DNA from 2 places in the Pseudomonas sp. PME37.24/006 genome. Region 2 is predicted to be linked to the other one. Evidence: predicted binding sites of a transcription regulator. Region 2 holds the regulator's gene; the other holds the start of a gene.
What was found. The regulator sigma-54, encoded in region 2, starts transcription at its own class of promoters, with help from an activator protein. The targets are predictions, from matches to a motif close to ANTGGCATNNANNTTGCTNT.
Positions count from the first base shown of each region.

Region 1: the regulator sigma-54 is predicted to act here: its motif matches at 9,193-9,212, upstream of glnK (P-II family nitrogen regulator).

Region 1 is NZ_JBVHNL010000004.1:323,903-338,370, reverse strand. It holds gene ACZ3GY_RS17705 (polyamine ABC transporter substrate-binding protein) at 1-450, shown strand, start outside; gene ACZ3GY_RS17700 (polyamine ABC transporter substrate-binding protein) at 622-1,704, shown strand; gene potA (polyamine ABC transporter ATP-binding protein) at 1,760-2,914, shown strand; gene ACZ3GY_RS17690 (ABC transporter permease subunit) at 2,938-3,819, shown strand; gene ACZ3GY_RS17685 (ABC transporter permease subunit) at 3,816-4,691, shown strand; gene ACZ3GY_RS17680 (BCCT family transporter) at 4,959-6,932, opposite strand; gene ACZ3GY_RS17675 (YifB family Mg chelatase-like AAA ATPase) at 7,155-8,645, opposite strand; gene ACZ3GY_RS17670 (accessory factor UbiK family protein) at 8,732-9,004, opposite strand; gene glnK (P-II family nitrogen regulator) at 9,405-9,743, shown strand; gene ACZ3GY_RS17660 (ammonium transporter) at 9,785-11,101, shown strand; gene ACZ3GY_RS17655 (ammonium transporter) at 11,216-12,466, shown strand; gene ACZ3GY_RS17650 (secondary thiamine-phosphate synthase enzyme YjbQ) at 12,615-13,040, shown strand; gene sutA (dormancy-specific transcriptional regulator SutA) at 13,117-13,437, shown strand; gene ACZ3GY_RS17640 (HAD family hydrolase) at 13,525-14,220, opposite strand; gene xerC (tyrosine recombinase XerC) at 14,217-14,468, opposite strand, start outside.
Region 2 is NZ_JBVHNL010000001.1:361,070-375,537, forward strand. It holds gene rapZ (RNase adapter RapZ) at 1-137, opposite strand, end outside; gene ptsN (PTS IIA-like nitrogen regulatory protein PtsN) at 155-619, opposite strand; gene hpf (ribosome hibernation-promoting factor, HPF/YfiA family) at 635-943, opposite strand; gene ACZ3GY_RS01630 (RNA polymerase factor sigma-54) at 1,099-2,607, opposite strand; gene lptB (LPS export ABC transporter ATP-binding protein) at 2,776-3,501, opposite strand; gene lptA (lipopolysaccharide transport periplasmic protein LptA) at 3,504-4,046, opposite strand; gene lptC (LPS export ABC transporter periplasmic protein LptC) at 4,033-4,602, opposite strand; gene ACZ3GY_RS01650 (KdsC family phosphatase) at 4,613-5,134, opposite strand; gene ACZ3GY_RS01655 (KpsF/GutQ family sugar-phosphate isomerase) at 5,134-6,108, opposite strand; gene ACZ3GY_RS01660 (ATP-binding cassette domain-containing protein) at 6,358-7,167, shown strand; gene mlaE (lipid asymmetry maintenance ABC transporter permease subunit MlaE) at 7,167-7,964, shown strand; gene mlaD (outer membrane lipid asymmetry maintenance protein MlaD) at 7,964-8,437, shown strand; gene ACZ3GY_RS01675 (MlaC/ttg2D family ABC transporter substrate-binding protein) at 8,449-9,081, shown strand; gene ACZ3GY_RS01680 (STAS domain-containing protein) at 9,078-9,386, shown strand; gene ACZ3GY_RS01685 (BolA family protein) at 9,629-9,868, shown strand; gene murA (UDP-N-acetylglucosamine 1-carboxyvinyltransferase) at 9,884-11,149, shown strand; gene hisG (ATP phosphoribosyltransferase) at 11,154-11,789, shown strand; gene hisD (histidinol dehydrogenase) at 12,062-13,372, shown strand; gene hisC (histidinol-phosphate transaminase) at 13,410-14,462, shown strand.

The sequences.
Region 1 (14,468 bases), on a different contig from region 2:
ACCTACTTCCACTCGTCCAAGTACATTTCCGATTTGGCCAATGGCAACCTCTGCGTCGCTGTGGGTTATTCGGGGGACGTGTACCAGGCCAAGTCTCGCGCTGAAGAAGCTGGCGACAAGGTCAAAGTGGCTTACAACATTCCGAAGGAAGGTGCCGGTACCTTCTTTGACATGGTGGCAATCCCCGCTGATGCGGAAAACGTTGAGTCTGCTTACGCCTTCATGAATTTCCTGATGAAGCCGGAAGTCATGGCTGAGATCACCAACGAGGTGCAGTTCCCCAACGGCAACGCCAAGGCCACGCCTCTGGTGGACGAGGCCATCCGTAATGACCCGGGCGTTTACCCGAGCGAGGAAACCCTGACCAAACTGTACGCTTTCCCGGATCTACCGCCGGCAGCTCAGCGCGCGATCACCCGTAGCTGGACGAAGATCAAGTCCGGCCGTTGATCGAGCCGCGACCGCAGCGCTGTCTGGCGCTGCGGTTCGCGCTCCTGCAGGGATAACGGGCGGATCGCCGCCCGCCGAGCGTTGCGGCCCTGTCGTGACGCTCACTCGAATTGCGATGCGTCACCGCCTGGTGATGAGCCATAACAAAGAGGACGACCTGTGCATTTTCCCCTGGGCAAGATCCTGACAACGACCGCGCTTTCGGTTGGCTTGGCAACCCTGGCACATGCGGATGGCACCGTGCATATCTACAACTGGAGCGACTACATCGGCGAGGAAACCTTGGCCGAGTTCCAGGAGGCCACGGGTATCAAGCCGGTCTACGACGTCTTCGACTCCAACGAAACCCTGGAAGGCAAACTGCTCGCCGGCCGTACTGGCTACGATGTGGTGGTGCCGTCCAACCATTTTCTCGGCAAGCAGATCAAGGCGGGCGCGTTCCAGAAGCTCGACCGTAGCAAGCTACCGAACTGGAAAAACCTCGACCCGGCGCTGCTCAAGCAGCTCGAAGCCAACGATCCGGGCAATCAATATGCGGTGCCCTATCTGTGGGGTACCAACGGCATTGGCTACAACGTGGCCAAGGTCAAGGAAGTGCTGGGCGTCGACGAAATCGACTCCTGGGCCGTGCTCTTCGAGCCGGAAAACATGAAGAAGCTGGCCACTTGTGGTGTGTCGTTCCTCGACTCGGCGGACGAGATGATTCCCTCGGTGCTCAATTACCTGGGCCTCGATCCGAACAGCCAGAGTGGCGACGATTACGCCAAAGCCGAAGCCAAGCTGCTGGAAGTGCGCCCCTACGTGAGCTACTTCCACTCCTCGAAATACATCAGCGATCTGGCCAACGGCAACATCTGCGTGGCGTTCGGCTATTCCGGTGATGTTTTACAGGCCGCAGATCGTGCCGCGGAGGCCGGAAAGGGCGTCGAAATCGCCTATGCGATTCCCAAGGAAGGCGCCAACCTGTGGTTCGACATGCTCGCCATTCCCAAGGACGCCGGCAATGTCGAGCAGGCCCATGCCTTCATCAACTACCTGCTCGATCCGCAAGTGATCGCCGGTGTCAGTGATTATGTCGGTTATGCCAACCCCAACACCAAGGCGGGGGAGTTGATGGATCAGGACATTCGCCAGGATGAGTCGGTTTATCCGCCGCAGAGTGTTCTGGACAAGTTGTATATCTCAGCCGAATTGCCGCCTACGGCGCAGCGTCTGATGACCCGAAGCTGGACGAAGATCAAGTCCGGAAGATGAGTCTATTCGCGCCCGGCCCTTGCCGGGCGCCATTTTTGCAGCGGGAGTTTTGTTAATGTCAGTTGCTTCCAGCACCTATAAGAAGGTCATCGAAGGAAGTCAGCAACCGAAAGAGGTGCTGGTCAAGATCGAGCGAGTGACCAAGAAATTCGACGAGACTATCGCCGTCGAGGATGTGTCACTGACCATCAACAAAGGCGAGATATTTGCCCTGCTCGGCGGTTCAGGCTCGGGAAAGTCGACGCTGCTGCGCATGCTCGCCGGCTTCGAACGACCCACCGAAGGGCGCATCTTCCTCGATGGGCAAGACATTACCGATATGCCGGCCTACGAGCGGCCGATCAACATGATGTTCCAGTCTTACGCGCTGTTCCCGCACATGAGCGTGGCTGACAACATCGCCTTCGGTCTCAAGCAGGACAAGCTGCCCAAGGCTGAAATCGATGCGCGCGTGGCGGAGATGCTCAAGCTGGTACAGATGAGCCAGTACGCCAAGCGCAAACCCCATCAGCTTTCCGGCGGGCAGCGCCAGCGCGTGGCCCTGGCCCGCTCCCTGGCGAAGAAGCCCAAGCTGCTGCTGCTCGACGAGCCCATGGGCGCGTTGGACAAGAAGCTGCGTTCGCAGATGCAACTTGAGTTGGTGGAAATCATCGAGCGCGTGGGCGTGACCTGCGTGATGGTCACCCACGATCAGGAAGAGGCCATGACCATGGCCCAGCGCATCGCCATCATGCACCTGGGCTGGATCGCGCAGATCGGCAGCCCGATCGATATCTACGAGACGCCGGCCAGCCGCCTGGTATGCGAGTTCATCGGCAACGTCAACCTGTTCGAAGGTCAGCTCGTTCACGATGACACCGACCACGCCGTGATCGACTGTCCGCAGCTGGACAAGCCGATCTACATCGGCCACGGCATCAGCACCCGAGCTCAGGAGACCCAGGTCACCTACGCATTGCGCCCGGAAAAGCTGCTGATGGCCACGCAACTGCCCAGCGACCACGAGCACCCGGAGTACAACTGGAGCCATGGCAGCGTTCACGATATCGCCTACCTGGGCGGCCACTCGGTGTACTACGTCAAGCTCACCTCGGGGCAGATCGTGCAGTGTTTCATTGCCAACGCCGAACGCCGCGGCAAGCGGCCGACCTGGGATGACCCGGTGGTGGTGTTCTGGGAAGACGACAGCGGCGTGGTACTGCAGTCATGAAGATGAGCAGCCTGACCAAGCGCATGCCTACCGGCCGACACCTGGTGATCGGCGTTCCGTTCATCTGGCTGTTCCTGTTCTTCCTGCTGCCGTTCATCATCGTCCTGAAGATCAGTTTCGCCGAAGCCGATGTGGCGATTCCGCCGTATACCGAGGTTTTCACCTGGGTGGATAACACGTTGTCGATGGTGTTGAACCTGGGCAACTACATCTTCCTCAGCGAGGATGACCTGTATATAGCCGCTTACCTCGGTTCCTTGAAAATCGCTTTTTTCAGCACCTTGGCTTGCCTGTTGATCGGCTATCCGATGGCCTATGCCATCGCCCGGGCAAAAAAAGAAACCCAGATGGTGCTGCTGCTGTTGGTGATGATGCCAACGTGGACTGCGATCCTGATCCGCGTCTACGCCTGGATGGGGATTCTCAGCAACAACGGCCTGCTCAATGGTTTTTTGCAGAGTATTGGTCTGATCGACTCGCCGTTGCAGATCCTCAACACCAACACCGCGGTGTACATCGGCATCGTTTACTCGTACTTGCCCTTCATGATCCTGCCGCTGTTCGCCAACCTGGTGAAGCATGATCAGAGCCTGCTGGAGGCCGCGTCGGATCTCGGCTCGAGCAACTTCAACAGCTTCTGGAAAATCACCGTGCCACTGTCCAAGAACGGCATCATCGCCGGCTGCATGCTGGTGTTCATTCCGGTGGTCGGCGAGTTCGTCATTCCCGAGCTGCTTGGCGGCCCTGAAACGCTGATGATCGGCAAGGTGTTGTGGCAAGAGTTCTTCAACAACCGCGACTGGCCGGTAGCATCCGCTCTGGCGGTGGTGATGCTGGCGCTGCTGTTGATTCCGATCATTCTATTCAACAAGAACCAAGCGAAAGAAATGGAGGGCAAAGCATGAAAAACTTCCGCTTCTCCACCTTCATGCTTTGGGTCGGTTTCGCGTTCATCTATCTGCCGATGTTCATCCTGGTGATCTACTCGTTCAACGCCTCGCGGCTGGTAACGGTCTGGGGTGGTTGGTCGACCAAGTGGTACGTCAGCCTTCTCGATGATCGGCAGTTGATGGGCGCGGTGTGGCGCTCCCTGGAAATCGCCTGCTACACGGCAATCGCCGCAGTGGCGCTGGGCACCATGGCGGCCTTCGTACTGACCCGGGTGCATCGCTTCAAGGGACGCACGCTGTTTGGCGGCCTGGTCACGGCGCCGCTGGTCATGCCCGAGGTGATCACCGGTCTATCGTTGCTGCTGCTGTTCGTGGCCATGGCGCAACTGGTCGGCTGGCCTGCAGAACGCGGCATGATGACCATCTGGATTGCGCACACCACCTTCTGCTCGGCCTATGTGGCCGTGGTGGTCTCCGCGCGTTTACGCGAGCTGGATCTGTCCATCGAGGAAGCCGCCATGGATCTTGGCGCGCGGCCTTGGAAGGTGTTCTTCCTGATCACTATTCCAATGATTGCGCCATCGTTGATGGCTGGCGGCATGATGTCCTTCGCCTTGTCCCTGGATGACTTGGTGCTGGCCAGCTTTGTCTCCGGCCCTGGTGCCACCACGCTGCCGATGGAGGTTTTCTCCAAGGTACGCCTGGGCGTGACCCCGGCGATCAACGCCGTGGCCAGCTTGATTCTGCTGGCGGTGTCGCTCGCCACCTTCCTGGTGTGGTTCTTCGCCCACCGCGCGGAAGAGCGGCGTCGCAAGGCGATTCAGCAGGTCATGGAAGAAAGCCAGGCGGCGATCTCCGCACGGCCAGAGGCTAAGCCCGCTCACTGAGTTTTTGCGGTCGCAAGCAATGCCCGCCATCTGCGTCAGCAGGGCGGGCATTGTTGTTTCTGAGGGCGTTGCTTCGCTGTCGACGTCGTAGGAGCCGGCTTGCTGGCAAGACGCGTATCCAGAGCATCGCCGGCAAGCCGACTCCTACTCGCCATGGATGTCATCAACGCGCCAGTTGGCGCTGCCTGCCGAGACGAATGCGAGCCCCAACGAAAACGCCCGGGCATTGGCCCGGGCGTTTTGTATTGCGCGACGCGTCAGGACGCGTCAGCGAGTCAGATGCAGGAAGTGCATGTGGCGCTCGTATTGGTCGAGGATATCGCCAATCACTTCTTCGCGGTTCCAGCCCATCACGTCGTAATCCTGGCCGCCCTCGTTGAGGTGAACTTCGGCGCGGAAGTACTTGCGCTCTTCGTTGCTGTCATCGCTGGTATCGCGCATCACGAAGCTTGGCTGGATCAACGCGCGTGGGCGCACTTGATACTCGAAATCCGTCTCGGTGCCGTGGCTGACCGATAGCGTTACGCGGCCATCTTCACCGCTTTCCACTTTGGATTCTCGACCTTGCTTGCGCAGCTCCTCTGCCACCTGCTCACAGGCGGGCAGAACGGTATCGACGATGAAGCGGTTTACGTGGGCGCGGCGCGGCAACATGACCATGCTACGCAGGCGACGTTGCCAGCCTCCAGGGCTGGTGCTGCCGCGCGAGCTGAGCGAGACCTGATCACGCAGGCCACGCTTGGCGGCATCCAGTCGCAGGGCTCGCAGTAGCCCCCACATGGAAGCCAGCAGCGCAATCACGAAGGGCAGGGCGCTGGCGATGGTCGCAGTCTGCAGGGCCTTGAGGCCATCGGCCAGCAGCAGCGAAGCGGCTACTACGCCCATCAGCACTGCCCAGAAGATGCGCTGCCAGACCGGTGTCCGATCCTGGCCGCCCGAGGCGAGCATATCCACCACCATGGCACCCGAGTCCGCCGAGGTGACGAAGAACACCACGACCATGATGATCGCTATCTGCGACAGGATCATCGACAGCGGGAAGTGTTCGAGGAAGGCGAACAGTGCTAGTGAGCTGTCCTTGTCGACTGCTAGGGCAAGGTCGGTGAACCCGTCGACCATGATCATATGAATCGCCGTGTCGCCGAATACGGTCATCCACAGCAGGGTGAAACCGGCGGGTACGACCAACACGCCGCTGATGAACTGGCGAATCGTGCGACCGCGGGAAATACGTGCGATGAACAGGCCCACGAACGGTGACCAGGACAGCCACCAGCCCCAGTAGAACAGTGTCCAGCCACCGATCCAGTCTGTAGGCTCGTACGCATAGAGGTTGAAGGTCTTGCTGACGATCTCCGAGAGGTAGGCGCCAGTGTTCTGCACGAATGTCTGCAAAATGAACACGGTGGGGCCGAGTACCAGCACGAACAACAGCAGGATAACGGCGAGGATCATGTTCATCTCGGAGAGACGACGGATACCCTTGTCCAGCCCGCTCACTACAGAGAGGGTCGCCAACCCCATGGTGCCAATCAGCAGGCCAATCTGCACGGTCGTGGTGGTCGGTAAGCCGTACAGGTGGTTCAGGCCTGTGTTGATCTGTAGCACGCCATAACCCAGCGAAGTCGCCACGCCGAGAACGGTGCCGATCACCGCGAAAATGTCCACCGCATGTCCGATCGGGCCATAGATACGGTCACCAATCAGCGGGTAAAGCGCCGAACGCAGGGTCAGCGGCAAATTATGCCGGTAGGCGAAGTACGCCAGGATCAGTGCGACGACGGCATAGATTGCCCAGGCATGCAGACCCCAGTGGAAGAAGGTTAGCTTCATTGCCTCCTTGGCTGCCTGGACGGTCTGTGGGTCGCCCACCGGTGGTGCGATGAAGTGCATCACCGGCTCAGCGACACCGAAGAACATCAGGCCGATGCCCATGCCGGCGCAGAACAGCATGGAGAACCAGGTGGTGTTGTTGTATTCGGGCTCGCTGTGGTCAGGGCCTAGCTTGATATCGCCATAGCGACTCACCGCGAGAAACACCACGAAGAGCAAAATCAGCGCAACGGAGAGGATGTAGACCCAGCTGGCGTTTTCGATGATCCACGCCTGAGTAGCGCTGAATACGCTCTGTGCATTGTCCTTGAACACGGTGCTGTAGATCACCAGGCAGGCGATCAGGAACGTAGAGCCGAAAAAGACCGGCGGGTTGAGGGTGGAGCGGGAAGACTGTGGTGCCTCCATCGAGCTAGCTCTCCTTGTTCAGAGTCAGTCCATGACGTACGCGCCTACCTGATCGAGCATAGGCCAGATCGGCTGACGGGCGGATGGAGAATCGACTCGGTTTATCGGATGGCCGCCAAAGGCGGAAGGCCGGGCATTGTACCACCGCGATAGACGGTTTCTTGAATGTGCCAGCTATCGATAGGTTTGCATGTGGATTCGTTCAGCTTATTTCTGCGTGTTTCACAGGTTGGTGCGGTACTGCAGGGCCTCTGCCAGGTGCTGGCGGCTGATCGCCTTTTGCGCCTGCAGATCTGCCAGCGTGCGTGCGACCTTGAGCACACGATGAGCCGAGCGCAGCGATAAGGTCAGGCGTTCGCAGGCGTGCTCTAACCACTGCCGATCGATGTCACTCAGTGCGCAGTGCTCACGCAGCCCTGGCAGGTCGAGAAAGGCATTGGCCATGCCCTGGCGCTGCAGTTGGATATCCCGCGCCGTAGCGACCCAGGCAGCCGCCGTTGCGCTGCTTTCACCACTGTCCGGCGGTGTGCTGAGCGCAGTGCTTTCCCGCGCAACGGTGATATGCAAGTCGATACGGTCGAGTAGTGGGCCAGACAGTTTGCCGCGGTAGCGCTGAATCTGTTCCGGGCTGCAGCGGCAGCGCCCGCTGGGGTCGCCCAGGAAACCACACGGGCAGGGATTCATGGCGGCGACGAGCTGGAAGCGGGCGGGGAAGCTGACTTTGTCGCGAGCTCGGGCTATCACGATCTGGCCGCTTTCGAGTGGCTCTCTAAGCACTTCAAGGACGCGTCTGTCGAATTCCGGCAGTTCATCCAAAAAAAGCACACCATGGTGGGCGAGGGTGATTTCTCCGGGTTGAGGACGACTGCCGCCACCCACCAATGCCGGCCCCGATGCGCTGTGATGAGGGTGTCTAAATGGTCGTTGTGGCCAGCTCTGTAAAGGGGTGTGGCTGGCCACCGAGCGAATCGCTGCAACATGTAGGGCCTCTTCCTCTGTCAGTGGTGGTAGCAAGCCGGGTAGGCGGCTCGCCAGTAGAGTTTTGCCCGTGCCGGGTGGCCCGCTCAGTAGCAGATTGTGGCCCCCGGCAGCGGCCACCAGAAGGGCACGCTTGGCAGCGGTTTGCCCTTGCACTTCGGCTAGGTCTGGATAGGGTTGAGTGTGGCGTAGCAGGCCCTGCGCCTGATAAGCGGCCAATGGCGTCTGGCCGTTCAGGTGCGCGACCAGCTCCAGAAGATGCCCAGCCGCTAGCACCGTCAGCCCGGATGCAAGGCTGGCCTCTTCGGCGTTTTCCTTGGGCACCACAAGGGTGCGCCCGGCTCCCCGGGCCGCCAGAGCCGCAGGCAGCACGCCTTGTACTGGGCGGATGGCGCCAGATAACGCCAGTTCCCCAAGGCATTCGAGTGGGGTCAGGGAGTCTGCTGGCAATTGTCCGCTGGCCGCCAGAATACCCAAGGCAATGGCCAGGTCGAAACGGCCTCCGTCCTTCGGTAAATCAGCCGGGGCCAGGTTCAGCGTGATACGGCGTGGCGGGAAATCCAGTGCGCAGTTGAGGATGGCACTGCGCACGCGATCCTTACTTTCCTTGACAGCTGCTTCCGGCAAACCGACCAGCGCAAGTGATGGCAGGCCGTTGGCCAAATGGGCTTCGACGGTAACAGCGGGGGCGTCTACGCCGACTTGGGCGCGGCTGTGGACTACGGCCAATGACATCGATCACTCCTTGATCTTTGGGGCTGCCGGCGCTGCTGTGCGAGCGCACTGAAGCTTCAACAGATACTACTTATTTACCGCGTACGTTACTCGGCCGATGTTTGCTGTGCTGTCGTGTTGCGCGACTCGATGTCCGCGACCTTGGCTTCCAGAGCTTCAAGGCGTGCACGAGTGCGGGCCAGCACTACCATTTGGCTATCGAATTCTTCGCGGCTGACTAGATCCAGCTTGCTGAATGTGCTCTGCAATAGAGCCTTGAGCTGGCTCTCGATTTCGCTGCGTGGCAAGGGAGTATCGCCGCTGAGCAGGCGCGTGGCCTGGCTGCTAAGGGCGTCGAGCAGAGCTTTGGGTGGCAGCATAAGAACCTTCCGAAAACGAGTGTCGGCAGTGTAGCACGGCATTTTTGGGGGCTGCCTGAGGCGGGTGCACCAACTCTGTGCGTGTCGAGGGGGGGTGTGGCGCTGTTCTGGTGCGTCATCCGCTCGGGATGTTTCCAGGCAAACCTCTGTATGCCCGTAACATCCTGATAAGGAGGCGCTTTGCCGTTATTGGCAAGCTTTCTGCTTAGTCGCTACTGACCCATGCACCGATGCGGTTCGGTTGTATCGTGCGGGCGGGGAATGTTTCGCCGGGAGCAGTTGGTGGTATCGGATCAGCCTGTCTTGGCAACCGATGCATACAAAAGCCAGACACTGAGCTTAGACTTGCAGCGGGGTAAAAATTCCTGGGGCAAGTCCACCTTACACGGGAGAGAGTTTCATGAAACTAGTCACTGCCATCATCAAGCCGTTCAAGCTGGACGACGTCCGCGAGTCGCTGTCGGAAATCGGGGTGCAAGGCATCACCGTGACCGAAGTGAAAGGCTTCGGCCGTCAGAAGGGTCACACCGAGCTGTACCGCGGTGCCGAATATGTCGTCGATTTCCTGCCCAAGGTGAAGATCGACGTGGCCATCGCCGACGATCAGTTGGATCGTGTCATCGAAGCCATTACCAAAGCTGCCAACACCGGCAAGATCGGTGACGGCAAGATTTTCGTTGTAAACCTGGAACAGGCGATCCGCATCCGTACCGGCGAAACCGATACCGACGCGATCTAAGCTCCGCCCCCACCCCCCAAAATCGTCCCAGGAGTTAAATCATGACTCTGCGAAAAGTCGCAGGGCTCGGAGCCCTTTCGTCCCTGTTTTTCCCCGGCATGGCCATGGCGCAGGAAGCGACGCTGAATTCCGGTGACACCGCCTGGATGCTGACCGCCACTGCCCTGGTGCTGTTCATGACCATTCCCGGCTTGGCGCTGTTCTATGCAGGTATGGTGCGTTCCAAGAACGTTCTGTCGGTCATGATGCAGTGCTTCGCCATCACCGCGTTGATGAGCCTCCTGTGGTTCGCCTACGGCTACAGCCTGGCGTTCGACACCACCGGGATGGAAGCCGGCGTGACCAACTTCAGCTCCTTCGTGGGCGGTTTGGGCAACATGTTCCTCGGCAACCTGACCAAAGAATCGCTGACCGCGGCCTTCCCGGAAAGCGTATTCGTCACCTTCCAGATGACCTTCGCCATCATCACCCCTGCACTGATCGTCGGTGCCTTCGCCGAGCGCATGAAGTTCTCGGCGATGCTGGTGTTCATGACCGTATGGTTCACCCTTGTCTATGCGCCAATCGCGCACATGGTCTGGGGTGGCGACGGTGCTCTGATGTGGGATTGGGGCGTGCTGGACTTCGCTGGCGGCACCGTGGTGCACATCAACGCCGGTATCGCTGGCCTGGTGGCGTGCATCGTGCTGGGCAAGCGCAAGGGCTTCCCGAGCGTGGCCATGGCGCCGCACAACCTGGGTTACACCCTGATCGGTGCCGCGATGCTGTGGGTCGGCTGGTTCGGCTTCAACGCTGGCTCCGCTGCTGCCGCTGACCAGACCGCGGGTATGGCCATGCTGGTTACCCAGATCGCCACCGCCGCCGCTGCACTGAGCTGGATGTTCGCCGAGTGGGTCGCCCACGGCAAACCTAGCGCTCTGGGCATCGCCTCTGGCGTGGTTGCAGGCCTGGTCGCCATCACCCCTGCTGCCGGCACCGTCGGCCCGATGGGCGCGATGATCATCGGTCTGGCTTCCGGCGTGATCTGCTTCTTCTGCGCCACCAGCCTCAAGCGCAAACTGGGTTACGACGACTCCCTGGACGTCTTCGGCGTACACGGCGTGGGCGGCATCGTCGGTGCACTGCTGACCGGTATCTTCGCAGCGCCTGCCCTGGGCGGTTTCGGCGAAGTCGAGAACATCGGCCTGCAGCTGTGGATCCAGTTCAAAGGCGTTGCCTTCACCGTGATCTACACCGCCATCGTCACCTTCGTGATCCTCAAGGTCATCGATGTGGTCATGGGGCTGCGTGTCACTGAAGAAGAGGAGTCGGTCGGCCTCGACCTGGCTCAGCACAACGAGCGCGGTTACATCCTGTAAGTCTCAGGGGCTCGCCGCGTGTGGCGGGCCCAAAGCACACGGAGTGCGCCCGGAGCCAACCCGGGCGCCTCGACCGAACAGCGCACAGACAAGCGCGACGGCTAGAGGTGAAAAATGGACAACACAGCACTGACTGCTTTGCAGTACGGTTTCGATACTTTCTACTTTCTGATTTGCGGCGCCCTGGTGATGTGGATGGCCGCTGGTTTCGCCATGCTCGAAGCTGGCCTGGTGCGCGCCAAGAACACCACCGAAATCCTGACCAAGAACGTGGCCCTGTTCGCCATTGCCTGCGTCATGTATCTGCTGATCGGCTACTTCATCATGTATTCCAGCCCTGAAGGCGGCATCCTGCCGAGCTTCGGCTTTCTGATCGGCGACGAGAACAGCGTCGAGTCCGTGCTGGCTGGTGGCGAAGACGTTCCTTATTATGCCGCCCGTTCTGACTTCTTCTTCCAGGTCGTGTTCGCCGCTACCTGTATGTCCATCGTGTCTGGCGCCGTAGCTGAGCGCATGAAGCTGTGGGCGTTCATCGCCTTCGCAGTGGTCATGACCGCCATCATCTATCCGGTTCAGGGCTTCTGGAAATGGGGCGGTGGTTTCCTCGATGCAGCCGGTTTCCTCGATTTCGCCGGCTCCAGTGTCGTGCACATGGCTGGCGCTGCAGCTGCGCTGGCCGGGGTGATCCTGCTCGGTGCGCGCAAGGGTAAATACGGCGTCAATGGGCAGATAAATGCCATTCCGGGATCCAACCTGCCATTGGCAGCGTTGGGCATGTTCATCCTGTGGATGGGCTGGTTCGGCTTCAACGGTGGCTCGCAGCTGAAGATGAGCACCATCGAGGACGCCAACGCCGTGGCTCAGGTGTTCGTCAACACCAACATGGCCGCTGCCGGTGGCCTGATCGCCGCACTGATTGTGGCACGCATCCTGTTCGGCAAGGCTGACCTGACCATGGCCATCAACGGCGCTCTGGCTGGTTTGGTATCGATCACCGCGGAGCCGCTGACGCCGACCGCACTGCAGGCCACGCTGATTGGTGGTGTCGGTGGCGTGCTGGTGGTGTTCGCCATCCTCGGCTTTGACAAGATCAAGATCGACGATCCGGTCGGTGCCATCTCCGTACACGGCGCTGCCGGTATCTGGGGCACTCTGGCTGTCTGCCTGACTAATGGCGACGCCAGCCTTGGCGCACAACTGTTGGGTATTGGCAGCATCTTCGCCTGGGTGTTCATTGCCAGCCTGATCGTCTGGGGCATCATCAAGGCAACGGTTGGCCTGCGGGTATCCGAGGAGGAGGAATACGACGGTGTCGACCTGGTCGAGTGCGGGATGGAAGCCTATCCCGAGTTCACCAACAAGTAGTGATCTAATCGTCAGGGCCGGAAGGTTTCGACCTTCCAGCACCTCATCACGAAAAATGATGGTCGAACAATCGCAAAGGGCGCTCAGGCGCCCTTTGTTTTTTTCTGCGGCGCGCTAGAATGCGCCCGTTGAAAAGAGGACGACGAACATGTGGCAGCAACGGCTGATCACCCTGCGTCCACGGGCGCGAGGCTTTCACCTCGTAACCGATGAATTGCAGGATGCGTTACCGGAACTGGCGAGCTATAGGGTGGGTCTGTTACACCTGTGGCTGCAGCACACGTCGGCGTCTCTGACTGTCAACGAGAATGCCGACCCGGCGGTACGCCGCGACTTCGAGCGCTTTTTTCGCCGTCTCGTCCCTGAGGACGCGGTGGGCTACGAGCACTGCGACGAAGGCCCGGATGATCTACCGGCGCACTTCAAGTCGAGCCTGTTGGGTGTTCAGTTGCAGATCCCCGTGAGTCATGGGCGTCTGGCGCTGGGTACCTGGCAGGGGATTTATCTCGGCGAGCACCGTGAGCAGGGTGGTGCGCGTCGAGTGCTGGCGACCTTGCAAGGTACGGCAAATTGAATTTTTTCCAGGTGTTCGGCAATGACGGACGACTGGGCTATAACTAACCTGCTTTTCGCAAGTCATGAGGCTGAACATGAGCGACGAAGAACTGGAACAAGACGAGCTGGAAGGTGCTGACGAGGACGACGGTGAGGAGCTGGCGGCCGCGGATAGCGATGATGGCGATGACGAAAGCGAATCCAGCAGCGCAGCGCCTGCCAAGGGCAAGGCCAAGAAGGCGGTAGAGGTAGAAGAGCTGCCGAGTGTCGAAGCCAAGCAGAAGGAGCGTGATGCCCTGGCTCGCGCCATGGACGAGTTCTTGTCGCGTGGCGGCAGGGTGCAGGAGGTGGAGCCCAATGTGGTGTCCGATCCGCCCAAGAAGCCAGACAGCAAATACGGCAGTCGCCCCATCTGAGGCAAAGCCGGTTGCACACGCAAAAGCCCGCCTGAGAAGGTGGGCTTTTGCGTTTTAGGGGTTCGAAAATGCAGTGGCGGTGGGGCGCTACGCCCAGCGCTGCAGCAATGCTGGCAGCTCGCTGAGGCTGCGGATCTGTGCGTCGGCCTCGTCGTCACCAGCCCAGGCTTTGCCTTCCGGGTTGAACCATACCGCGCGCCAGCCCGCTGCGCGTGCGCCGGCGATATCGTCGCCGGGATGATCACCAATATGCACGGCCTGTTCGGCCTGCATGCCGGAGCGGCTGAGCGCCTCCTGGAACGGCTTGGGGTCAGGTTTACCGACGCCCAACTCTTCGGCGCAGAGGATAAAGCTGAAGTAGTCGGCCAAGCCCAGGCGGCGTACGTCGGCGTTGCCGTTGGTGATTACCCCGAGATGATACTGGTTGGCCAACTGCTCTAGTGTGGTAACCGTATCGGCAAAGAAGGTGATCGCATGCCGTGCCTCGAGCATGGCCTGGAAGGCGCCTTCGGCCAGGTGTTGGGCTTCGTCAGGCGCATGACCAACGCCTTCCAGGGCGTGACGCAGGGTTCGGCGGCGTAGCTCGCTAAGGCGATATTTCAGGCTGGGTTCGGCCTCCAGCAGGCGGCCGCGGGTCTGCCCCAGGTAATCCACCGGCTGGCTTGCCAGGCGCGGTGCGTGGGCGCTGATCCAGTCACGCATAGCGGTCTCGGCGCCCAAAATCACCGGGCGGTTGTCCCACAGGGTGTCGTCGAGGTCGAAGGTGACCAGGCGGATACTCATGAGTCCTGTTCCTTGCGGCGTTTGGCCCGTGGATGAGCACTGTCGTAGACCTTGCTCAGGTGCTGGAAGTCCAGATGGGTGTAGATCTGCGTGGTGGCGATGTCGGCATGCCCCAGTAGCTCTTGCACCGCGCGCAGATCCTGAGAGGATTCGAGCATATGACTGGCGAAGGAGTGACGCAGCATGTGCGGATGAATGTGCTGACCGAGTTCGCTGATGCCCGCCTGGCGCACTCGCAACTGCACGGC
Region 2 (14,468 bases):
AACAACGCCCGTTCGGCCAGCTCCGGAAGCAGGCCGGCAGGCAGGTTGTCGATGCAATAGAAACCGTTGTCCTCGAGCACGTCGAGAGCGGTGCTCTTGCCCGAGCCGGAACGGCCGCTGACGATGATCAGGCGCATGGGCTAATCCTGTAGGGCTATTGGCCGTTCTGCACGTTCACTACGGTCTGGTACAGCGATTCACTGTCTTGAGCCTGGCGCAGCCGCTCGCGAACGTCCTCGCGGTCGAACATGCTGGCGATCTGGCGCAGCAGTTCCAGGTGCTCATCGGTCGCTGCTTCGGGAACCAGCAGCACGAACAGCAAATCGACGGGCGCACCATCGATGGCGTCGAAGTCGACCGCAGCGTTGAGTTTCAGCAGTGCACTGATCGGTGAGCTGCAGCCGGGTAGGCGGCAGTGGGGAATGGCGATGCCATTGCCAAAACCGGTCGAACCGAGTTTTTCCCGGGCGATCAGGCTTTCATAGATGGTCTGGCCGTCGAGATCGGGCAGGTCGCTCGCGATCACGGCAGCTATCTGTTCGAGTACACGCTTTTTACTGCCGCCCGGCACGTTCACGAGGGAACGGCCGGGGGTCAGGATATTTTCAAGTCGGATCATAGGATAAGGACGAGGTCAGCGGGCCATTGCGCCCTGCTGGCGGTCGAGCTGTTTTTCCTTGTGCTTGATGAGTTGGCGGTCAAGTTTGTCGGTCAGTAGATCAATGGCAGCGTACATGTCTTCATGCTCGGCATTTGCCACCACTTCGCCTCCGGCGATATGCAAGGTAGCTTCGACTTTCTGCTTGAGCTTCTCGACCTCCAGGATGACCTGCACATTGGTGATCTTGTCGAAGTGCCGCTCGAGACGTCCGAGCTTTTCCTCGATGTAGCTGCGTAGTGCGTCTGTCACATCCAGCTGGTGTCCACTGATGTTGACTTGCATACCGCTTCTCCTTGTTGCCGTGTGTGAGTGGCAGGCTATAGACCTGCCGCAGGAACACTGGGGCTTGCTACGGGGCAACTCTAAAAACTGCCTACGTTGTTACCGCTGCGTTAACTGCCTCGCCAACGTTTTTAGAGATGCCCCTACAAGGGCGCTTACATCAATCGCTTGCGTTCGCTCGAAGGCGCTATACCGAGCGATTCACGGTACTTGGCGACTGTGCGGCGCGCCACTTGAATGCCCTGTGCTTCCAGTAAACCAGCGATCTTGCTATCGCTCAATGGCTTTTTCGCATTTTCCGCGGCGACCAGTTTTTTGATGATCGCGCGGATCGCGGTGGACGAACATTCGCCGCCTTCGGAGGTGCTGACGTGGCTGGAGAAGAAGTATTTCAGCTCGTAAATGCCACGCGGCGTATGCATGTACTTCTGGGTGGTGACGCGGGAAATGGTCGACTCATGCATGCCTACCGCTTCCGCGATGTCATGCAGTACCAGCGGCTTCATGGCTTCGTCGCCGTAGTCGAGGAAGCCGCGCTGATGCTCGACGATCTGCGTCGCGACCTTCATCAGGGTCTCGTTGCGACTCTGCAGGCTCTTGATGAACCAGCGTGCTTCCTGCAACTGATTGCGCATGAAGGTGTTGTCGGCGCTGGAGTCGGCGCGTTTCACGAAGCCTGCGTACTGCGCGTTGACGCGTAGGCGCGGCATGGCTTCCTGGTTGAGCTCCACCAGCCAGCGATCGTTGTGCTTGCGCACGATCACGTCAGGCACCACGTACTCGGGCTCGCTCGACTCGATCTGCGAGCCAGGGCGCGGGTTGAGGCTCTGAATTAGCTCGATAACCGGGCGTAGCTCGTCTTCCTTGAGCTTCATGCGGCGCATCAACTGGCTGTAGTCGCGGCTGCCGAGCAGGTCGAGGTAGTCGCTGGTGAGGCGCTGAGCTTCGCTCAGCCAGGGTGTACTGGTCGGTAGCTGACGCAATTGCAGAAGCAGGCACTCGCGCAGGTCGCGGGCGGCGATGCCGGAAGGCTCGAACTGCTGGATGCGGTGCAGCACGGCTTCGACTTCATCGAGCTCGACATCGAGTTCGGGGTCGAAGGCGTCGGTAATTTCTTCGAGAGTTTCTTCGAGGTAGCCCTGAGCGTTGATGCAGTCGATCAGGGTAACGGCGATCAGGCGATCCTTGTCGGACATCGGCGCCAGATTGAGTTGCCAAAGCATATGGCTCTGCAGGCTCTCGCCGGCGGAGGTGCGAGTGGTGAAGTCCCACTCGTCGTCGTCATTGCTTGGCAGGCTGCTGGCGCTGGTCTGGTAGACGTCTTCCCAGGCTGTGTCTACGGGTAGTTCGCTGGGGATGCGTTCACCCCAGTCGCCTTCTTCCAGATTGTCGACGGTCTGGGTGTTTTCCTGGAAGGTCGGCTCCTGAAATTTCTCTTCCTGAGCAGTCGCAGTGGTGGCACTTTCCGCACCGTCGGCCATGGGATCCGAATTGTCGAAGTCGTCGCCTTCTTCCTGACGCTCGAGCATCGGATTCGACTCCAGCGCCTCCTGGATCTCCTGTTGCAGATCGAGAGTCGACAGTTGGAGCAGGCGAATGGCTTGTTGCAGCTGCGGTGTCATCGTCAGCTGCTGGCCCATTTTCAGGACTAGCGATGGTTTCATTGCAGACCTTATCTGGCGTCTGTGCGCAATCCACGACAGGGCGCCAAAGCGCCACTAGGAAGCAAATTATATGCCTGAACCCGAGTGGTTTGCCTAGAGCCCGTTACCATTTCATTACGACCATGTCGTGGGGTAACAGGCTCTGGATGCCCATCGGTGGGAAAACCGTTACAGGCGGAATTCGTGGCCCAGGTAGACTTCCTTTACCATCTGGTTGGCCAGGATCGCAGCGGAGTCGCCCTCGGCGATCAGTTGGCCGTCGCTGACGATATAGGCGGTCTCGCAGATATCCAGGGTTTCGCGCACATTGTGGTCGGTGATCAGCACCCCAATGCCTTTGGCTTTGAGGTGGTGAATGATTTGCTTGATGTCACCGACCGAAATCGGGTCGACGCCGGCGAAGGGCTCGTCGAGAAGGATGAATTTCGGTGATGTTGCAAGGGCGCGGGCGATTTCTACACGGCGGCGCTCACCACCCGACAGGCTCATGCCCAGGTTGTCGCGAATGTGGGTGATGTGGAATTCCTGCAGTAGGCCCTCCAGTTCCTGCAGCCGCTGCGCGCGGCTCAGATCCTTGCGCGTTTCCAGGATCGCCATGATGTTATCGGACACACTGAGCTTGCGGAAGATCGACGCTTCCTGAGGCAGGTAGCCTATACCGGCGCGGGCGCGGCCGTGCATGGGCTGGTGGCTGACGTCGAGATCGTCGATCAGTACGCGGCCCTGATCGGCCTGAACCAGACCGACGATCATGTAGAAGCAGGTGGTCTTGCCGGCGCCGTTGGGGCCGAGCAAGCCGACGATCTGCCCGCTGTCGATGCTCAGGCTTACGTCGCGAACGACCTGGCGACCTTTATAGCTTTTGGCCAGGTGCTGGGCTTTCAGAGTTGCCATCGTTATTGGCCCTGCTCAGCGGCGGGTTTTTTCTGCGGCTGGATCACCATGTCGATACGCGGGCGCGGCGTCGACACATTGGTGCCCGTGGCGCGGCCTGCATTGACGATCTGTCGCTGGGTGTCATAGACGATTTTCTCGCCTTCGAAGGTGTTGCCTTCCTGAACCACCTTGGCCTGGTCGATCAGTACGATGCGCTCATTGGCAGCAAAGTACTGGATGGTCAGGCCGTAAGCCTTGACGATCTGCTTGTCGGCCGAGGGCTTCTGCTCGTAATAGGCGGGTTTGCCCACCGAGGTGAACACATCGACCTCACCCTTTGCGTTCTGGGTGATGGTGACGGTGTCGCCAGTGATTTTCAGGGTGCCCTGAGTGATGACGACGTCGCCGCGATACACTGCAACGCCTTGTTTGTCGTCCAGCTCAGCACTGTCGGCCTGCACGCGGATCGGTTGATCACGGTCGCTCGGCAGAGCCCAGGCGCTTGCGCTTCCGAGCGTGGCGCCGAGGCTGAGAAGTAGGGGGAGGGTTTTAACGAACCTCATGCTGGCCTCTTACGTTGGACTGCAGGAGCATCCTGCCGTCATTCAAGTACGCTTTCATTCCTTGTGCCGTGGTCACCCCGTTGGCCGCGTCGATTCTAACGGCTTGCTGGGTCTGCGCATATTCCTTCTGTGGGAATACGGTCAGGCGGCTGGTGGTAAGTATAGTGGCGCGGCCCTTTTCGTCTGTGCGTTCCACCCGCACCTGGTCGATCAATTCGACCTCGTCGCCATCGGGGCCTACCTCGCCGCGTGCGCTGCGTACTTTCCAGGGAAGCTCGGTGCCCCGGAACAGGTTCATGCGCGGTTCGGTCAGTAGGGTGACGTCGGTACTCTGCACATGCTCGAGCAGATCACTGGTCATGTCGCTCTGTACCTTGCCGTCGGGCAGGTACTGCACGCTGCGGGCGTTCACGGCGTAGAAGTCGATCGGGTTGTCCGGGCCGCTCTGCTGTGGCGCGCTGGAGAAACTGTCCGGGTTGATGTTCCAGTACCCGGCTGCCACCAGCAGCAGGGCGCCGAAGGTCAGCAGGACGGGTGTGATGAATTTGCGCAACATCAGTAAACCCCTAAAGGTAGGCCGCTTGGGCGGCTTCGAGAGTACCCTGGCCACGCATGATCAGTTCGCAGAATTCGCGTGCCGCACCTTCGCCGCCGCGCGCTTGTGTGACGCCGTGGGCATGCTCGCGCACAAATTCGTTGCCGCTGGCTACCGCCATACCCAGGCCGACACGGCGGATTACCGGCAGATCCGGCAAGTCGTCACCCAGGTAGGCCACCTGCTCGTAACTGAGGCCCAGCTCGGCGAGCAGCTCGTCGAGCACGTCGAGTTTGTCTTCACGGCCCTGGTACAAATGCTGGATACCCAGGTTCTGTGCGCGGCGCTCGACTACGGGAGTCTTGCGGCCGCTGATGATGGCCGTTCGTACGCCAGAGTTGATCAGCATCTTGATGCCCTGGCCATCCAGGGTATTGAAGGTCTTGAACTCGCTGCCATCAACGAGAAAATACAGCTTGCCGTCGGTGAGTACGCCGTCGACATCGAAAATCGCCAGTTTGATGGCGTGAGTGCGCTGCAGCAGGTCGTTCATCACATCACTCCCGCGCGCAGCAGATCGCCAAGGTTGAAGGCGCCTACAGGACGACCACTGGTATCGATCACTACCAGCGCGCTGATCTTGTTGTCTTCCATTATTTTCAGGGCCTCGGCGGCAAGCATATCAGCACGAGCGGTTTTGCCGTTGGGCGTCATGACGTCGTCGATGCACGCATCACGCACATCGATACCTTTATCCAGGGCGCGGCGCAGGTCACCGTCGGTGAAGACCCCGGCCAGGCGGCCGTCGTCTTCCAGTACGGCGGTCATGCCCAGGCCCTTCTGGGTCATTTCAAGCAGGGCTTCGCGCAGGCTGGTGCCACGATTGACCTTGGGCAGGCTGTCGCCAGCGTGCATGACGTTCTCGACTTTGAGCAGCAGGCGACGACCCAGGGCGCCACCGGGATGGGAGAAGGCGAAGTCTTCGGCAGTGAAACCGCGGGCTTCCAGCAGCGCGATGGCCAGGGCGTCGCCCAGTACCAGGGAGGCGGTGGTGGAAGAGGTCGGCGCCAGGTTGAGTGGGCACGCTTCCTTGGCTACGCGGGTGTCGAGGTTGACTTCGGCAGCCTTCGAGAGCGGCGACTCGGGGTTGCCGGTCATGCTGATCAGGGTGATGCCGAGGCGCTTGATCAGCGGCAGCAAGGTCACGATTTCGGCCGTGGAGCCTGAGTTGGACAGGGCCAGGACGACGTCGTCACGGGTGATCATACCCATGTCGCCATGGCTGGCTTCAGCAGGGTGCACGAAGAAAGCGGTGGTGCCGGTGCTGGCCAGGGTCGCGGCAATCTTGTTGCCGATATGTCCGGATTTTCCCATCCCGACCACCACCACACGGCCCTTGCTGGCGAGAATCAGCTCGCACGCCTTGACGAAGTCAGCGTCAATACGGGGCAGCAGCTCTTGTACCGCCTCGATCTCTAGACGGATGGTGCGCTGTGCGGAATCAATCAGGTCGCGGGTCTGGTTCATGCTCTGCTTGGGCTGCTGTACGAAAAAGACAGGGATTATAGCGGGAAAGACTCCGCGACTCATCATCCATGGCGTGGCTGCGAAATGGCAAAGCTGTCACAAGCCTGAACGTCGTGGGTTCTCAGCTTTGGTGGGCTATTGGGCAAATGCTATAGTCCGCAACCATTTTGGGGCCCGTGTGGCTGATCATCGTGTCCTTATTCCGATGCGGGGCGTCAGATTAGGAAGGCAGTACGTAATGGAGTTCCGATGAGCGCCGAAAATCAGTATGCGGTCGAGCTTAAAAACGTAAGTTTTCAGCGCGGCGAGCGTCACATCTTCAAGAACGTCGACATATGCATCCCGCGGGGCAAGGTTACCGGGATCATGGGGCCCTCTGGCTGCGGTAAAACCACGCTGTTACGGCTGATCGCGGCCGAGCTGCGGCCCAGCAGCGGCCAAATCCACGTCAACGGCCTGAATCTGCCTGATCTGTCGCGCAGTGAACTGTTCGACATGCGCAAGCAAATGGGCGTGCTGTTCCAGAGTGGTGCGCTGTTTACCGATCTGGATGTGTTCGAGAATGTGGCATTTCCTCTGCGTGTACACACTCAACTGCCCGAAGAAATGATTCGTGACATTGTTCTGATGAAGCTGCAGGCGGTTGGCTTGCGTGGCGCGATCGAGTTGATGCCCGATGAGCTCTCCGGCGGTATGAAGCGGCGCGTTGCGTTAGCTCGGGCAATTGCTCTGGATCCACAGATACTGATGTATGACGAGCCGTTCGTGGGGCAGGATCCAATTGCCATGGGCGTGCTGGTGCGCCTGATCCGTTTGCTCAACGATGCGTTGGGCATCACCAGTATCGTGGTGTCCCACGATCTGGCGGAGACAGCGAGCATCGCCGATTACATTTATATAGTTGGCGACAGCCAAGTGCTGGGTCAGGGAACACCCGCCGAGCTGCGCGACTCTGAGAATCCGCGGGTACGGCAGTTCATGCAGGGAACGCCGGACGGGCCGGTTCCCTTCCATTTTCAAGCGCCGAGTTACCACGACGATCTACTGGGGAGGCGCTGATGCGCAGGACATCTTCACTCGAGCGCGTGCGCCTGTTCGGGCGTGCGGGCATCGACGTGGTTGCCACGCTGGGGCGTTCGACGATCTTTCTGCTACGCGCGCTGTTCGGGCGGGGTACGTCAGGTAATTCGCTGCAGTTGTTGATCAAGCAGCTGTATTCGGTGGGCGTCCTTTCACTGGCGATTATCGTGGTTTCCGGCCTGTTCATCGGCATGGTGCTGTCGCTGCAGGGTTTCAGCATTCTTGCTAAGTATGGTTCCGAGCAGGCGGTCGGGCAGATGGTTGCGCTGACTCTGCTGCGTGAACTGGGGCCGGTGGTCACTGCGCTGCTATTCGCCGGTCGCGCGGGTTCTGCGTTGACCGCCGAGATCGGCAACATGAAGTCCACCGAGCAGTTGTCGAGCCTGGCGATGATTGGTGTCGACCCGCTCAAGCACATCGTTGCACCGCGGCTTTGGGCCGGCTTCATCTCCATGCCGCTGCTGACCATGATTTTCAGCGTGGTCGGCATCTGGGGCGGGGCGATGGTCGCCGTCGACTGGCTGGGCGTTTACGAAGGCTCATTCTGGGCCAATATGCAAAACAGTGTTTCGTTCCGCGAGGACGTACTCAACGGGATAATCAAAAGCCTGGTCTTCGCCTTCGTCGTTACCTGGATCGCCGTGTTCCAGGGTTACGACTGCGAGCCCACCTCCGAAGGTATCAGCCGCGCGACCACCCGAACGGTGGTGTACGCCTCGCTGGCCGTATTGGGGCTGGATTTCATTCTGACCGCTTTGATGTTTGGAGATTTCTGATGCAAAACCGCTCGATGGAAATCGGTGTCGGCCTGTTTCTCCTGGCCGGCCTGCTGGCCCTGCTGTTGCTGGCTCTACGTGTCAGTGGCCTGGCACCTGGCAACGCCGTCGACACCTACAAGGTCTACGCGCACTTCGACAATATTGCCGGCCTCACCATGCGCGCCAAAGTGACCATGGCGGGGGTGAGCATCGGTCGTGTGACGGCGATCGATCTGGATCGTGACAGTTACACCGGGCGCGTAACGATGGAACTCGACGGCAGTGTCGACAATCTTCCGGTGGACTCTACTGCGTCGATTCTCACCGCAGGCTTGCTCGGTGAAAAGTACGTGGGGATCAGTGTCGGTGGCGATGAAGAGTTGCTGGCCGATGGCGGAACCATTCATGACACCCAGTCTTCTCTGGTGCTTGAGGATCTGATTGGCAAATTTCTGCTCAATTCGGTCAACAGAGATCAGGACAGCCAATGAGGTACCCGATGATGATCAAGACCATGCGTAACAGCCTTGTCGCTTTGCTGGCTGCGATGCCCTTGCTGGCAGTGGCCGCGCCTGCTGCCCATGAAGTGGTGCAGGGAACCACGCAGACCCTCCTGGCCGACCTCAAGGCCAACAAGGAGCAGTACCGCAGCAATCCTGATGCCTTCTACAACTCGCTCAACGAGATTCTCGGCCCGGTCGTGGATGTCGATGGCGTTGCCCGCAGTGTCATGACGGTGCGCTATTCGCGTGAAGCCACGCCCGAGCAGATGACCCGTTTCCAGGAAAACTTCAAGCGCAGCCTGATGCAGTTCTATGGCAACGCGCTGCTTGAGTACAACAACCAGGACATCCGTGTGCTGCCGGCCACTGGCAAGCAGGATCCGCAGCGTACCTCGGTCAACATGGAAATCCGCGATGGTAAGGGCACGGTCTATCCGCTTTCGTACACCATGGTTGCCATGGACGGAACCTGGAAGCTGCGTAACGTAGTGATCAACGGTATCAACGTTGGCAAGCTGTTCCGCGATCAGTTCGCGCAGTCCATGCAGAACAACCGCAACGATCTCGACAAGGTCATCGACAGCTGGGCAGACACCGTTGCCCGCGCGCGTCAGGCCCGGGGGGCGTCGTGAGTTCAGCGGCCATCGTCGAACAGGCGCCGGGCGTTCTCGCGCTCTCCGGCGTCCTCGATTATCAGAGTGGTCCGGCCCTGCGTGAGCAGGGCGGTCGGCTGATCCAGGCCACCCAGGCAAGTACCTGCGTGATCGATTGTTCGGCGGTGGAGAAGTCCAGCAGTGTCGGTTTGTCTTTGCTGCTTGCCTATACCCGCGATGCTCGGGATGCTGACAAAGTGTTGAGCATTCGCGGCTTGCCCCAAGACATGAATGGGATCGCCAAGGTGTGCGAGCTGCACCATGTGCTTCCCTTGGAAGCCTAAGGCATTCAAAACGCCGCGGTCATTACCTTCTGGCGCCGCAGCTCGATACCGAGAATTGCTTCTGGCAATTTTTTGTTATGATGCCGGCCCCATGTCTACAGGCCCGTGCCGAGTGCCGCTGGCGGATCGTGCAGCCAGCAGCGTTGCTGCCTGACCTTCTCCGCAATTGCTGGCTCGGACGCTGTAAACAGATGTCGCCATGCGACGTTCACGCTTATTGAATACGTTGATCGAGGTTGAGCATGCAGGCCCTTGAGGTAAAAAGTTTCTTGGAGACCAAACTGCCGGAGGTTCAGGTAGAGGTCGACGGCGAAGGCTGCAACTTCCAGCTCAATCTGATCAGCGACGAGCTGGCCAGCCTTAGCCCGGTCAAGCGCCAGCAGCAAATTTACGCTCACCTCAATCCCTGGATCGCCGATGGCAGCATCCACGCCGTGAGCATGAAATTCTTCAGCCGTGCCGATTGGGCCGCGCGCTCCTGAGACGACGAGTTAGCTATGGATAAATTAAGCATTACTGGCGGCGTGCGTCTCGACGGCGAGATCCGCATTTCCGGTGCCAAGAACTCCGCACTGCCGATTCTGGCTGCGACCCTGCTCGGCAACGCGCCGGTGACCATCTGCAATCTGCCGCACCTGCACGACATCACCACGATGATCGAGCTGTTCGGCCGCATGGGCATCGAACCGATCATCGACGAGAAGCTCAGCGTCGAAGTCGACGCGCGCACCATGAAGACCCTGGTCGCGCCGTACGAGCTGGTGAAGACCATGCGCGCTTCGATTCTGGTGCTCGGCCCAATGGTCGCCCGCTTCGGTGAGGCCGAAGTGGCGTTGCCTGGTGGTTGCGCCATCGGCTCGCGCCCGGTCGACCTGCACATCCGCGGTCTGGAAGCCATGGGCGCGACCATCGATGTCGAAGGCGGTTACATCAAGGCCAAGGCGCCGGAAGGCGGTTTGCGCGGCGCGCACTTCTTCTTCGATATGGTCAGCGTGACCGGCACCGAGAACATCCTGATGGCCGCTACCCTTGCCAAAGGGCGCACCGTACTGGAAAACGCTGCTCGTGAACCTGAGGTGGTCGATCTGGCCAACTGCCTGATCGCCATGGGCGCGAAGATTCAAGGTGCCGGTACCGACACCATCACTATCGACGGCGTTGAAAGCCTGCATGGCGCTCGCTTTAGCGTGATGCCCGACCGTATCGAAACCGGTACCTACCTGGTAGCCGCTGCTGCCACGGGTGGCCGCATCAAGGTCAAGGATGCTGATCCGAGCACCTTGGAAGCCGTACTGGCCAAGCTGCAGGAAGCGGGTGCCGAAATCACTACCGGGCCCGACTGGATCGAGCTAGACATGAAGGGCAAGCGTCCGAAGGCCGTTAGCCTGCGCACCGCTCCTTATCCGGCTTTCCCGACCGACATGCAGGCGCAGTTCATCGCTCTCAATGCCATTGCCGAAGGCTCCGGTACTGTGATCGAAACGATCTTCGAAAACCGCTTCATGCACGTTTATGAAATGAGCCGCATGGGCGCGCAGATTCAGGTCGAAGGCAACACGGCCATCGTCACCGGTACCGCGCAGCTCAAGGGCGCTCCGGTAATGGCGACCGACCTGCGTGCTTCGGCCAGCCTGGTTATCGCCGCGCTGGTCGCCCAGGGCGACACGGTGATCGATCGCATCTACCACATCGACCGTGGCTACGAATGCATCGAAGAGAAACTGCAATTGCTGGGGGCGAAGATTCGCCGCGTGCCGGGCTGACCACATGCTGACCATTGCCCTGTCCAAAGGCCGTATTCTCGATGACACCCTGCCGCTGCTCGCGGCGGCAGGCATCGTGCCGACCGAGAATCCGGACAAGAGCCGCAAGCTGATCATCCCGACCACCCAAGATGACGTTCGTCTGCTGATCGTGCGCGCCACCGACGTACCGACTTATGTCGAGCATGGCGCTGCCGATCTTGGCGTCGCCGGTAAGGACGTGCTGCTCGAATACGGCGGCCAGGGGCTCTACGAGCCCCTGGATCTGCGTATTGCCCGCTGCAAGTTGATGACCGCTGGCGCCATCGGTGCGGCCGAGCCCAAGGGCCGCCTGCGCGTGGCCACCAAGTTCGTTAACGTCGCCAAGCGCTACTATGCCGAGCAAGGCCGTCAGGTCGACATCATCAAACTGTACGGTTCCATGGAGCTGGGGCCGCTGGTTGGCCTGGCCGACAAGATCATCGACGTGGTCGACACCGGCAACACCTTGCGAGCCAACGGTCTTGAAGCTCAGGAGCTGATCGCCCACATCAGCTCCCGGCTGATCGTCAACAAGGCTTCCATGAAGATGCAGCACAGCCGTGTCCAGGCCCTGATCGACACGCTGCGTGAAGCGGTCGAGACGCACCATCCTCATTGATCCTCTCCCGCGCGGCCTTGCAGGCCGTTGAAAAACGTAGTCGAGGCAGCCAGCGCAAGGAAAAAACAGACTAAAAAGCGGAGTGTACGAGTAGTACATGAGCATTTTGAGGCTGTTTTTAACGCCGCGATGGCAACGCAGATAGTTTTTCAGCAGCCTGCCTGGGCTGCGCAACGCCTATCCGTGCTATAGCCAAATTCTCAGGTGCCCGCACGGTGGGCTTGCTACTCTAGCGGCGCCTGAGAACACGCCATCCAGATGAGGCTTTCGCTATGACCGCTCCAGTTGCCATTCGCCGACTCAACGCTGCCGACCCGGATTTCGCTCATCATCTGGATCATCTGCTGAGCTGGGAAAGCGTCTCGGATGACGGCGTCAATCAGCGCGTGCTGGATATCATCAAGGCCGTGCGTGAGCGTGGCGATGCAGCGCTGGTCGAGTTCACCCAGCGTTTCGATGCCCTTGAAGTCGCCTCCATGGCCGACCTGATTCTGCCGCGCGAGCGTCTGGAGTTGGCGCTGACGCGCATCACCACTGAGCAGCGCCAGGCGCTCGAAGTCGCCGCCGAGCGCGTGCGCAGCTACCACGAGAAACAGAAGCAGGATTCCTGGACCTACACCGAGGCCGACGGCACGGTGCTGGGCCAGAAGGTCACGCCGTTGGATCGTGCCGGCCTGTACGTGCCGGGCGGCAAGGCATCCTATCCGTCGTCGGTGCTGATGAATGCCATCCCGGCCAAGGTTGCCGGTGTCCCGGAAGTGGTGATGGTGGTGCCCACGCCCCGTGGCGAGATCAACGAGATCGTGCTTGCCGCGGCCTGCATTGCCGGTGTCGACCGGGTGTTCACCATTGGTGGCGCCCAGGCTGTCGCGGCGCTGGCCTATGGCACCGAAAGCGTGCCGCCGGTGGACAAGATCGTCGGCCCAGGCAACATTTATGTGGCGACTGCCAAGCGCCATGTGTTCGGCAAGGTCGGTATCGACATGATCGCCGGGCCGTCGGAGATTCTCGTCGTCTGCGACGGCCAGACCGATCCGGACTGGATCGCTATGGATCTGTTCTCTCAGGCCGAGCACGACGAAGACGCGCAGTCGATTCTGGTCAGCCCGGATGCAGCTTTCCTCGACAAGGTCGCCGAGAGCATCACTCGCCTGCTGCCGAGCCTGGAGCGTGAGGCGATTGCTCGTACCTCTATCGAAGGCCGTGGCGCGCTGATCCAGGTCGCGGACATGGCCCAGGCCATTGAAGTGGCCAACCGTATCGCGCCTGAACACCTGGAGCTCTCGGTCGAGAACCCGGAGCAGTACCTGCCAGAGATCCGTCACGCGGGGGCCATCTTCATGGGCCGTTACACCGCCGAAGCGCTGGGCGATTACTGTGCGGGGCCGAACCACGTGTTGCCTACATCGGGCACTGCGCGCTTCTCGTCGCCGCTGGGGGTCTACGACTTCCAGAAGCGTTCGTCGATCATCCACTGTTCGGCCGAAGGTGCTTCCGAACTCGGCAAGGTGGCCTCGGTACTGGCCCGTGGCGAGTCGCTGACCGCACACGCCCGTAGTGCCGAGTACCGCATCAAGAACTGACCCAACGATTAAACCGAATTCGAGGAGAGAAGGGCAGATGAGCAAATTCTGGAGCCCCTTCGTCAAAGGCCTGGTGCCTTACGTACCGGGTGAGCAGCCCAAGCTGAGCAAGCTGGTCAAGCTCAATACCAACGAAAATCCCTATGGCCCGTCGCCCAAGGCTATCGCCGCCATGCGCGAGGAGCTCAACGACGACCTGCGTCTGTATCCCGACCCCAACGGCGATCGCTTGAAGCAGGCAGTCGCTGAGTTCTATGGCGTAAAGACTGCTCAGGTATTCGTCGGCAACGGTTCTGACGAAGTGCTGGCCCATGCTTTCCACGGCCTGTTCCAGCATGGCAAACCGCTGTTGTTCCCCGATATCAGCTACAGCTTTTACCCGGTCTACTGTGGCCTGTATGGCATTCAGGCCGAGCCGTTGGCATTGGACGAGCAGTTTCAGATCCGTATCGAGGATTATGCGCGGCCCAATGGCGGCATCATTTTCCCGAACCCCAATGCACCTACCGGCTGCCTGCTGGCCCTGGAGGCCATCGAGCGCCTTCTACAGGCTAATCCGGATACCGTGGTGCTGGTGGATGAAGCCTATATCGACTTCGGTGGCGTCTCGGCCATCAGCCTGGTCGACAAGTACCCGAATCTGCTGGTGACCCAGACTCTGTCCAAGTCCCGCTCTCTGGCTGGCCTGCGGGTTGGCCTGGCAGTCGGGCACGTAGATCTGATCGAAGCGCTGGAGCGGATCAAGAACAGTTTCAACTCCTACCCGCTGGATCGCATCGCCATCGCCGGTGCGGCGGCGGCGTTCGAGGATCGGGCTTACTTCGAGCAGACCTGCGCCGCGGTGATCGACAGCCGCGAAAAGGTCACGGCTGGTTTGCAAGCGCTGGGGTTCGAGGTGCTGCCCTCGGCGGCCAACTTCATCTTCGCCCGCCACCCGCAGCGTGATGCTGCCGGTATTGCGGCAGCACTGCGTGAGCAGGGCGTGATCGTGCGCCACTTCAAACAGGAACGTATCGCCCAGTTCCTGCGCATCAGCATTGGTTCGCCCGAGCAGAACCAGGCGCTGCTGGATGCGCTGGCAACGCTCTGATGTTTT